3 regions of the Aminobacter sp. MDW-2 genome follow, and region 3 is predicted to be linked to each of the others. Evidence: riboswitches for the same ligand, from Rfam matches in the RefSeq annotation. Region 3 holds a riboswitch; each other region holds the start of a gene.
What was found. A riboswitch is a leader RNA that binds a small molecule or an ion and turns the genes downstream of it on or off. The one in region 3 is predicted to bind cobalamin.

Region 1 (3,270 bases), 1.8 Mb from region 3:
AGGTACATCAGGGCAATGCCGGTCAACACCATCGTCTGTGCCCCCATGCCGCGCAGCCAGGCCATGGAGAACACCAGCACGGCGCAGCCGAGCGCGAACAGAAATGCCGTCAGCGGCACGAAATAGAGCCCGGCGGCGCTGAAGCCTATGCCGAACATGATGGCGATCGAGGCACCGAAGGCCGCCGCCGAGGACACGCCGATCGTGTAGGGGCTAACCAGCGGATTGCGGGTGATCGCCTGCATCAAAACACCGGCGAATGCCAGTGACCCACCGGCTACCATGGCCATGACGACGCGCGGCAGGCGCAGATGAACGAGCACCCGCGCCTGCTGCGGATCGACCTCGGCGACGAAATGACCGAACGAGACCTTTTGCAGGATGACCATGAGCAGCGTCACCAGCCCCGTCTCGGCGATGCCGACGATGGCAACGCCGCCGGCGACGAGCAGCAGCACAAGCAGCGACCACAAGATGACAGCCGCCTTGCGATAGCCGGCTCGGTGGTAGAGGCTGGAAATGCCGTCGGATTGGCCACGCGCCAAACCGGCACTGCTTGCGATGTCCATGGTCTAGGCTCCGGATTGAGAGGGTACGCCGCCGCCTGACGGGCGGCGGCGTGCTGGTCGATCAGTTGGAGGCTGTGCCCTGGTAGGTCATGCCGCCCTGGAACGGCAGCCCCTGGTAGATCTCGATCCATTCCTTCATCGCAGCCTCGGGATCGACGTCGGTGAAGAGGTCGGGATAGAGCCACTTGGCGACCTGCAGCGCGCCGGTGACCTTGGACGAGCCGCCGGCGAGGTAGTAGTTGATCAGGCGGACATCGCCCGCCTGCCCTGCCGGCGTGCCTGATATTTCCTCGCGCGCGACGATCGCCCTCCAGCTCTCGGCGAATTTTGCCTCCGGGATGGTCTGGTAGGAGCCGGGCTGCAGCTTGATCACCAGGTCGGGCTTGCGCGCGATGATCTCCTCGGGATCGACGGTGAAGCTGTTTTCGTTGCCGCGCGACGACGGCTCCTTCTTGATGTCGATGTCGCCGAAGACATTGGTGCCGCCGCCGGCCTCGATCATGTCGTGCCAGCCTGAGCCGGGCGTGACGGTCACGAGATCACGGACCTCTTCAAGATAAACCTTCTTACGCTCGACGCCCTTCAGACGCTCGGCCAGCAGGTCCATGTACTTGGTGTAGTAGGCGTTCAGCGCATCGGCCTTTTCCTTCTCGTCGAACAGCTTGCCGAACAATGTGACGTTTTCGACATGCTGCAGCGTGTCCCAGGCGGTGACGACCAGCACCGGAATGTCGAAGGCTTCGAGCTGCTTGGCTGCCTCCTCATAGACGCCGTTGCGAGGGATGATGACCAAGTCCGGCTTGAGCGCAACGATCGCCTCGTAATTGGGCTGCGTCTGGCCTTGGCCGACAATGTCGGCTTCCTTGAACTGCGGCCAGTAGGTCGGATCCCGCATCGTGCTGGCATCGACGCCAACGACCTTGTCGATGGCGCCAATGGCGCGGGCGAACTCGACCGCGTAGCGGTTGAAGATCACCGCCCGCTTGATCGGCAGTTCCAGCTCGACCGTTCGGCCGGCATCGTCCGTGAAGCTATCCGCGGCCGCCGGCGCAAGGCCAATGGCGGATGCCGCGGCGAGCCCGAGCCAAAGGATCCAATGTCTGATGTTCATGATCTCTCCTTGCTTGAAAGGGGTGCGCAACGCCTGGCGTTGCCATGCCCGGAAGGCGTCCGGGACAATAGGTAGAGGCGCGATGCCACGGCAGCAGGCGACAAATGCGTCTGCCCAAACTTTCGATATTCTGGGGAAACCGTTCTTCCCGACATCGCCGCGCCAACCTCTGACTGCCCTGGCGGGGATGCGGAAATGCAGACCTGGCGAAAGCCGCAAACGGGCTTCCGGACGGGAACCGGCATTCCTGTGGCACACCCCGACCACGGAATCTCACTCTGTCAGGCAGGTCTCCTGGCTCGCGGGTCCTAGCCTTGTCGCCCGTCTTCCCGGCACGAATGCCAGTGACACAGGGGCAATAGGCTCACCGCTTACAGTTGCGGGACAGCTCCGGTTTCGCACCGGATTCCCTCTTAGCTTCCACCTCGCGGCGGAAGACCATGACGGCGCCAACCTATCGACGGCCAAGGTAAAGTCAAGTTGCCATCCGGGACTATACAGGGCGGCATTTGCCTGAGCCGCGACGATGCTGAGACCAGGTTGCGCGGAACTGCAGGCAGCGCAAACTGTTCTCCGGCTCAGCGAGCCGGCGAAACGGTCACCGAGACGATCTGGAACGGCACCGCACCATAGGTGGCGACCGTCTGCTCATGCTCCCACGCGCGGAACTGTCGCGACGGCCGCGCCGACAGCACCAACGCGCCATCCGCCTGGTCTGGCCGGATGGTACCGCGAAACCGCAAGGTCAGCCGGCCGCCTGATTTACCCAGCTTGCGATAGCGCAGCCGCGCGAAATGGCATTCGCCGCCATTCAGCTCCATCTCGATGCGACGGCGCACCGGCGGCACGTCCAGCCGCACGACAATGTCGATCTCGGCAGGCGCACCGCCAACTGCCGCCGGCGGCAACGGCACCTGCTGCGCCAGTGCCGGGGTGACCTGCCCCGCACCATCGCCCGCCTGTGTGCGCCGACCATGCCAGACGACGCCGGGCAGCTCGCGCTCACGGACAGCGCGTTTCTTGCGCATGCGCAACTGCTTGGCGACACCGCGTGACAGCCAGGTCAGACCCTTGAAGTCGGTCCGCGGCTTGGCCTGCAGCAAGGCAGCGATACGGGCGGCGCCGGCGCGATCGGCCATGTCGACCACCTGCTCCAGCACATCGTCGGGAACCGGCACCGACATCTCTGCTTTCAGATAGCTCAGCGCCACCGCCGTCGGCACGGCAAGGTGCCTGCGGGCGACGACGTCGCAAAGCACGGCCCAGTCGACGCCGCCGGCGCGGATCGCCGAGGCTGTGTCGACCAGCCAGTCGCTGTGGGTATGAGCGTCGAGGCCGCCATGGCCGATCGCCAGCGTCACCCGGTCGGCGGTCGAAGGGACCAGCACGTCGAGACTGGTGAAGGAGGCCGGCGTGGCGCGCTGCCAAACCGCAGCGTCGTCCGCCTCATCTGCCTGCGACCAGTCATAAGCGACCTGGTGCAGATCGATGTCGCCATAGCTGCCCTTGAAGAAATTCATCGACCGCACCGCAGCTAACCGCGGCTTGAGATATTGGGGACTGACCCCTGTCGACACCTGCCAGTCGCCA
Region 2 (3,270 bases), 2.9 Mb from region 3:
TAAGCCAGAGCGTCAGGCAGTCGACCAGAACAGGCGCGCCATCGGGCAGGCTGGCGAGCGCGCCGACCAGATCCAGCGGCGCGTCGAGCGTCCGCCAGCCCTCGCCACGGCGTCCCAGATGGATCGAAATGCGCTCACGCATCTCGTCGTCATAAGCCTGCGCCGTGGCAACATAGGTCCACGGCGCAGAAAAATGGGTGATGAGTTGCTCGGCATGCGCGCTCTTGCCGGAGCGCGCGCCGCCGAGCAGGAGGGTCAGCTTCTCAGGCAAGGCGGCTGTTCAGAGACGGCGCCGGCTCGCTCATGAAGCGGTTGCGCACGTAGCCCGCCACCGCACCCAGCACGACCCAGAACACCAGATTGGTGATGGTGACGGCGACGACGAAGCTGTGGTGCAGGTCTGCTGGAATCGGCGACTCGTGGCTTTCCGGTTGCGGTGCACCGACGATGTGCGGCGCAACGATCAGCACCACACCGAGTATCGCCAGCGGCAGCGACTGCTTGAAGGCGATCAGCGCGAGACCCGCCGCGGTGGCGACGACGGTCAGCGTCCACCAGATCTGGCGTGCGCCAAGATCGGCGGCCGGCATCGCCGGCAGCTCCGGCGGCAGGCCTAGACCGGGAGCCAGGGTAAACACGGCAAAGCCGGCAAAGCCCCAGAACACGCCCTGGCGCCAGTTGGCGATGCCACCGGCAAACTCGGAAACGGCGACCAGGATCAGGCCGAAAGCGATGCCGCTGACGATATTGGCGAGCGCCGAATAGGCAAAACGTTCAGCGCCGTCGGCCGGAGCCCAGGCTTCTTCTTCGGCTGGCGCCGCAGTCTGTGCCGCCGTGGTTTCGGCGCCGGCCGCAGGGGCGGTCGCCTCAGTGCCGGCAACTGGTGCCGCGGCGTGCTCATGGCCACCGCCAGCGTTCTCATAGGTCTCCGCCTTGAGGATCAGCGGGACGGTTGCATAGGTCTGGAGTGCGGCAAGGACCACGCCTGCCAATAGCCCGCTGATCGCCGCGATGAACACGACGTTTCTGAAGATGGACATTGTTGGATCGCCTTGGTTAGTGGCAGGGGAAAGCCATCGAGTGGCGATAGTCGTGGGCAGCGTTGTGCACCACGTCCATATGCGAGAACCCGAGGAAGCCAACAACGAAAAGGCCGAGCAGCGCGGCAAGCGCCAGCTGCATGCTACGCGACGGCGAAGAGACGTCGGTGCCGAGAGCAGAAACAGTGTTCATCACAAGTCCTTTCGCCCTCCACCCGAGGGCACAGAGATAAGTGCCTGTCGCCGGCAGGTCTCCTGGCTTGCGGATCGGCACCCTTCCCCGCCTTCCCGAAGCAAGCTTCAGTGGCATTTGGGGAGAGCTAACCGCATACAGTTGCGGGGGCAGCCACGGCTTTGGACCTTCAAATGGCCCTTACCGCATTCCCTCTTGATTCCGTAACGGAACCGACGACGCCGCAACTATAGAAACAAATGGCTTGGGCGGCAAACCAAATTCCGACGCCGCCGCGCTCGAAAGCGGCGTTCCGGCGATCATCCGCGGGCCACGATTCGCTCGGCCACCAGATGCTGGAGCCGCCACAGATGCCGATCGTGGATCGCCCGCTGCTCGAGGTTGCTGACCACATTATAGAGATAGTCCGCAGCCGAACCCCAATGGCCGCAGGTCGTCGCCAGTCGCTCCGCCACCGCGTCCTCGCCCAGCGCGCCGGCATAGGCGTGGCCTTTGCGGTTGATGACGAAGGCGAGCGCGGTCAACGGACCTTCATCGGTGGCGAGCTTCAGCCAGCGCGGCTTGTAGGTGGAGGGTTTCAGCGTCATCTCGCGGCGAAACAGCTTGTCCAGCTGCTCGCGGCGGTCGCCGTCCGTCAGCCTGAGCGCCACGCCCTTGCACTGGCCGCCGCGATCCATGCCCATCATCAGTCCAGGCTCAGCCTTTGTGGCGCGCCAGCGGGTCATGTTGATGCAGAACGAACGGTGCCAGCCGCGCACCAGCGCCACCCTTTCGTCGGTGTGCTCCACCTCGGGTTTCCAGATCAGCGATCCATAGGCAAACAGCCACAACGGTCCATTGCCGGGACGCGCGGCAAGCGTCTCGTCGATCATCACCTCATAGTCGGCGTCGTCGAGATGCATCGCATCGGGGTCGGGGCCCGTGTCAGCGACCTCGCGATGGCAACGCGCCACCAGCTCCTCGGTCAGCGCCATCTTTCGTCCGCTCATGCCCGCCCCATCAATTGCTTAACCCTGTGCACGACAGACAGTTCTGCTCTCTTCCGCCCCGCTTCAACCATGATAGTGCTGCATGGGCGCTGCAACACCCGAAAACGCAGAAGCGAACAACATGACGATGCAACCGGACCCCGACCAGATCAAAGCACCTTCTCGGCGCGTATCGGTCATCGACATCGCCCGCGGCGTAGCCCTGATCGCCATGGCGATCTACCACTTCGCCTGGGACCTCGAATTCTTCGGTTATGCCGATCCGGGCATGACCGCCTATGGCAACTGGAAGCTGTTCGCGCGCTGCATCGCCTCGAGCTTCCTGTTCCTCGTCGGTGCCAGCCTGGTGCTGGCACATGCCAAGGGCATCCGCTGGCCCGGCTATTTCAGGCGGCTCGCCATGGTGACAGCGGCGGCATTAGCGATCACCGTCGCCACCTGGTTCGCCACGCCAGACACCTTCATCTTCTTCGGCATCCTGCATCATATCGCGCTCGCCAGCGTGCTTGGCCTTGCCTTCCTGCGCGTCCCGCCGGTGCTGACGCTGATCGCCGCTGCTCTGGTGATCGTAGCACCCCACTATCTGCGCTCGGAGGCGTTCAATCACCCGGCCCTGGTCTGGATCGGCCTTTCCACCGCCAACCCGCGCTCCAACGATTTCGTCCCGCTGTTCCCCTTCTTCGGCGCGGTGCTGGCTGGCATCGGCGTCGCCGGACTGGCGCTCAGGGCAGGCCTGATCGAAAAGATGGCGCGGCTTCAGCCCGGCGCCTGGTCGCGCCCCCTCTCCTTCTTTGGTCGCCACAGCCTTGCCTTTTACCTCATTCACCAGCCGGTGATGATCTCGCTGGTCTGGCTCTTCGCCCAGCTCTTCCCGGCCCCGGTCGAAACCCGCGAGGTCACTTTCCTGAAATCCTGCCAGCTTTCCTGCGAGCAGAGCCGCGACACCGATTTCTGCTCGCGCTACTGTGTCTGCATGCTCGACGAGTTGCAGAAGGATGATTCGTTCGATCGGCTCTATGCCTCCGACCAGAGCCCGAAGTTGAAGGCC
Region 3 (3,270 bases):
ACATGACCTCACGCTGGCACAACTCGCCGATCAACGACGTGGACGCAAGGTTCACCGCCCGGCTGTCGAGACGCATCTACTTCCGCCTCATGCGCATCCCCTATGAGAGTTCGGCATCCGCAGGCGGAAGCACGATCAACCTCCTCAACGAATCCCAGCGTGTCGCCACCTTCATGCTGAGCGCTGCGCCGAATTTCTTCCTCACCATGTTGGGTGCTGCCGTCTCGTTCGCCGTGGCGCTGTACTACGACTATCTCATCTGCCTGCTGGCCTTTGTCGTTGCCCTGATCTTCGCCGTTTTTGCCCGCAAGACCAATGCCCAGCTGGGCGAGGCGAGCCGCAGCTCGTTCCGCCTCAACGGCGCCCTGCAGGGGGCGACCGCTGAAACGGTAGGCAACATCCGCGGCATCAAGTCGAATGCGGTTGAGCGCTTCTTCATCGGGCGCTGGTCCGCGAAGTCGGCCGAAGCCATCAAGGCGCGCTGGCACATACTCGACCTCTCGCACTCCTATTCGTTCACGCTTGGCCTGCTGAGCGAGATCCTGACGCTGCTCGTCGTCCTCGTCGGCTGCTGGCGCATCCTGCGCGGCGATCTCACGATCGGTGGCCTGCTTGCGCTGCAGCTGCTCGTCACCCGGGCGACCATGCCGATGCTGACCAGTGCCGGCATCCTGATCCAGTTCCATTCGGTGAGCGCCACCGTCTCGGCCCTCGCGGCTTTCCTCAAGCGCCAGCCGGAGCGCGCCATCGTTGCCCCGGCGCTGCGTGCTGCTGATTTCGGCCCGATCACGGTCGAGGATCTGACCTTCCGCTATCCCGAGGCGACGGCTGCGGCACTCAACGGTGTCAGCCTGGTGCTGCCGGCGACGGGCGTCGTGGCGATCGTCGGCCGCAATGGCTCCGGCAAGTCCAGCCTGCTGCGCGTGCTTTTGGGACTGGAGCGCGATCATGCCGGCAAGGTGGCAATCGGCGGCATCGACGTCCGCGCCTACAATCCGCGCTGGCTGCGCGGCCGCATAGGTGTTGTCGACCAGGAGACGTCGCTGTTTTCGGGTACCATCCGCGAGAACCTTCAGGCGTCGCTGCCGCGCCCGCTTCGCGACGACGAGATCGACAAGGCGCTGGCGTTTTCCTCCGCCGACAAGTTCACCGCCGGCCTGCCCAAAGGCATCGACACCGAACTGGTCCAGGCAGGGCAGAACCTCTCCGGCGGCCAGCGCCAGCGCCTGGCGATTTCGCGCGCCGTGCTGCGCGATCCGCACATCGCCGTTTTCGACGAACCGACCTCGGCGCTCGACGCCGAATCGGCGATGGCGCTCGAACGTGAACTGCTGGCCTTCGGCCGCGACCGCCTCGTCATCATCGTCACGCATCATCTCTTTTCGGCGCGTTCGGCCGACATGATCGTCGTGCTCGACGATAGCAGGATCGTCGGCACGGGCAGCCATGAGGCTCTGACTGCCGAATGCCCGGTCTATCAGGCGCTGTGGCGCGACTACGTCAGGGATTGATCGGCCGCCGGCGTTGATCGGTCGATGAGGGTGGAAATGATTCTTCCACCTGTTGACACGACGCCGGGCAGTCATACTATATGTAGACATCGTGGTCTTCCGAGTTGATTCCAGCTCGGGAGCTAAGAGGGAAGCCGGTGCGCGATTTCGCAATGCCGGCGCTGCCCCCGCAACTGTAAGCAGTGAGTTGCTGTCGCGTAGTGCCACTGGCGCCAATGGGCGCTGGGAAGGCCAGACAGCAGCAATGACCTGCGAGCCAGGAGACCTGCCGCGATCGAGTCTGAACGTCCACGGGCGGGGTGTCCGGTGGTGCGCTTGCGTTCTGCTGGCTTGCGCCGGCCGAAATCCGGCATGCGTCCGCCCAAGGCCCTTCGCCCCCAAACCATCGGGGAAGATGATGCCGGCGACCTCTACACTTCAATCCAGCGGAACCGACAGCGTTCCGTCCGCTCTCAGCCAGGGTTCCGAGACCGCGTCCGAACCTGGCTACCGTGTCATCCGGCGCAACGGCGCGGTGACGCCGTTCGATGCGATCAAGATCACTGTGGCGCTGACCAAGGCATTTCTCGCCACCGAGGGTTCGGTGGCCGCCGGTTCGCGCCGCGTCCACGACGTCGTCGAGGAACTGGCCGGCCAGGTGTTCGCCGCGCTGACCAGGCGGGCAGATAGCGGCCGCACCTTCCACATCGAGGAAATCCAGGACCAGGTCGAACTGGCGCTGATGCGCTCCGAGCATCACAAGGTCGCCCGCGCCTATGTGCTCTACCGCGAGGAACGTGCCCGCGAACGCGCTGCCGCCAAGGTCACGTCGGTCGAGGTCGCCGCACCGCCGCTCCAGGTCAAGGCCGATGACGGCGGCCTGGCACCGCTGAACGAGACGCGACTGGCCCGCATTGTCGACGAGGCCTGCAGCGGGCTCGAGGCCGTCTCAGCGGATGCGATCCTGGCCGAGACAAGGCGCAATCTCTATGACGGCATCACCGCCGACGAGCTTTCGCTGGCGCCGATCCTGGCCGCCCGTACGCTTGTCGAAACTGAACCGAACTACGCCTTCGTCAGCGCCCGGTTGTTGCTGGACCGGTTGCGGCGCGAGGCACTGAGCTTCGTCTCGGCCAGGTCTGAGCAGGCCACCCAGGCCGAAATGACCCAGCGCTATGCCACCTATTTCCCCGCCTTCATCGCCACCGGCATCAAGGCCGAATTGATCGACCCCGAACTTGGCCGTTTCGACCTTGCCAGGCTCAGTGCCGCGCTAAAGCCCGAGCGCGACCTGCAGTTCCAGTATCTGGGTCTGCAGACGCTCTATGACCGCTATTTCCTGCACAGCAAAGGCAAGCGTTTCGAACTGCCGCAGGCCTTTTTCATGCGCGTGGCTATGGGCCTGGCAGGCCGCGAGATCGACCGCGAGAGCCGCGCCATCGAGTTCTATGATCTTTTGTCGTCCTTCGATTTCATGGCCTCGACGCCAACGCTGTTCAACTCCGGCACGCTGCGCCCGCAATTGTCGTCCTGTTTCCTCACCACCGTCGCCGACGATCTCGACGGCATCTTCAAGGCGGTGAAGGACAATGCGCTGTTGGCCAAATATTCCGGCGGGCTAGGCAATGACTGGACCCCGGTGCGCGGCCTCGGCGCCCACATCAAGGGTACCAATGGCGAGAGCCAGGGTGTGGTGCCGTTCCTCAAGGTTGCCAACGACACGGCTATCGCCGTCAATCAGGGCGGCAAGCGCAAGGGTGCTGTCTGCGCCTATCTCGAG

Region 1: another riboswitch for cobalamin. It lies ahead of H5P29_RS10130 (ABC transporter substrate-binding protein); the one in region 3 lies ahead of H5P29_RS01275 (ribonucleoside-diphosphate reductase subunit alpha).
Region 2: another riboswitch for cobalamin. It lies ahead of H5P29_RS15475 (CbtB-domain containing protein); the one in region 3 lies ahead of H5P29_RS01275 (ribonucleoside-diphosphate reductase subunit alpha).

Annotation. Positions count from the first base shown of each region.
Region 1 is NZ_CP060197.1:2,065,054-2,068,323, reverse strand. Features, by position in the region: gene H5P29_RS10135 (iron ABC transporter permease) at 1-569, opposite strand, end outside; gene H5P29_RS10130 (ABC transporter substrate-binding protein) at 631-1,680, opposite strand; cobalamin riboswitch at 1,947-2,138, opposite strand; gene H5P29_RS10125 (nucleotidyltransferase family protein) at 2,259-3,270, opposite strand, start outside.
Region 2 is NZ_CP060197.1:3,162,657-3,165,926, reverse strand. Features, by position in the region: gene cobU (bifunctional adenosylcobinamide kinase/adenosylcobinamide-phosphate guanylyltransferase) at 1-271, opposite strand, end outside; gene H5P29_RS15480 (CbtA family protein) at 264-1,040, opposite strand; gene H5P29_RS15475 (CbtB-domain containing protein) at 1,057-1,233, opposite strand; cobalamin riboswitch at 1,268-1,465, opposite strand; gene H5P29_RS15470 (gamma-glutamylcyclotransferase) at 1,533-2,222, opposite strand; gene H5P29_RS15465 (DUF1624 domain-containing protein) at 2,344-3,270, shown strand, end outside.
Region 3 is NZ_CP060197.1:251,989-255,258, reverse strand. Features, by position in the region: gene H5P29_RS01280 (peptidase domain-containing ABC transporter) at 1-1,511, shown strand, start outside; cobalamin riboswitch at 1,587-1,799, shown strand; gene H5P29_RS01275 (ribonucleoside-diphosphate reductase subunit alpha) at 1,909-3,270, shown strand, end outside.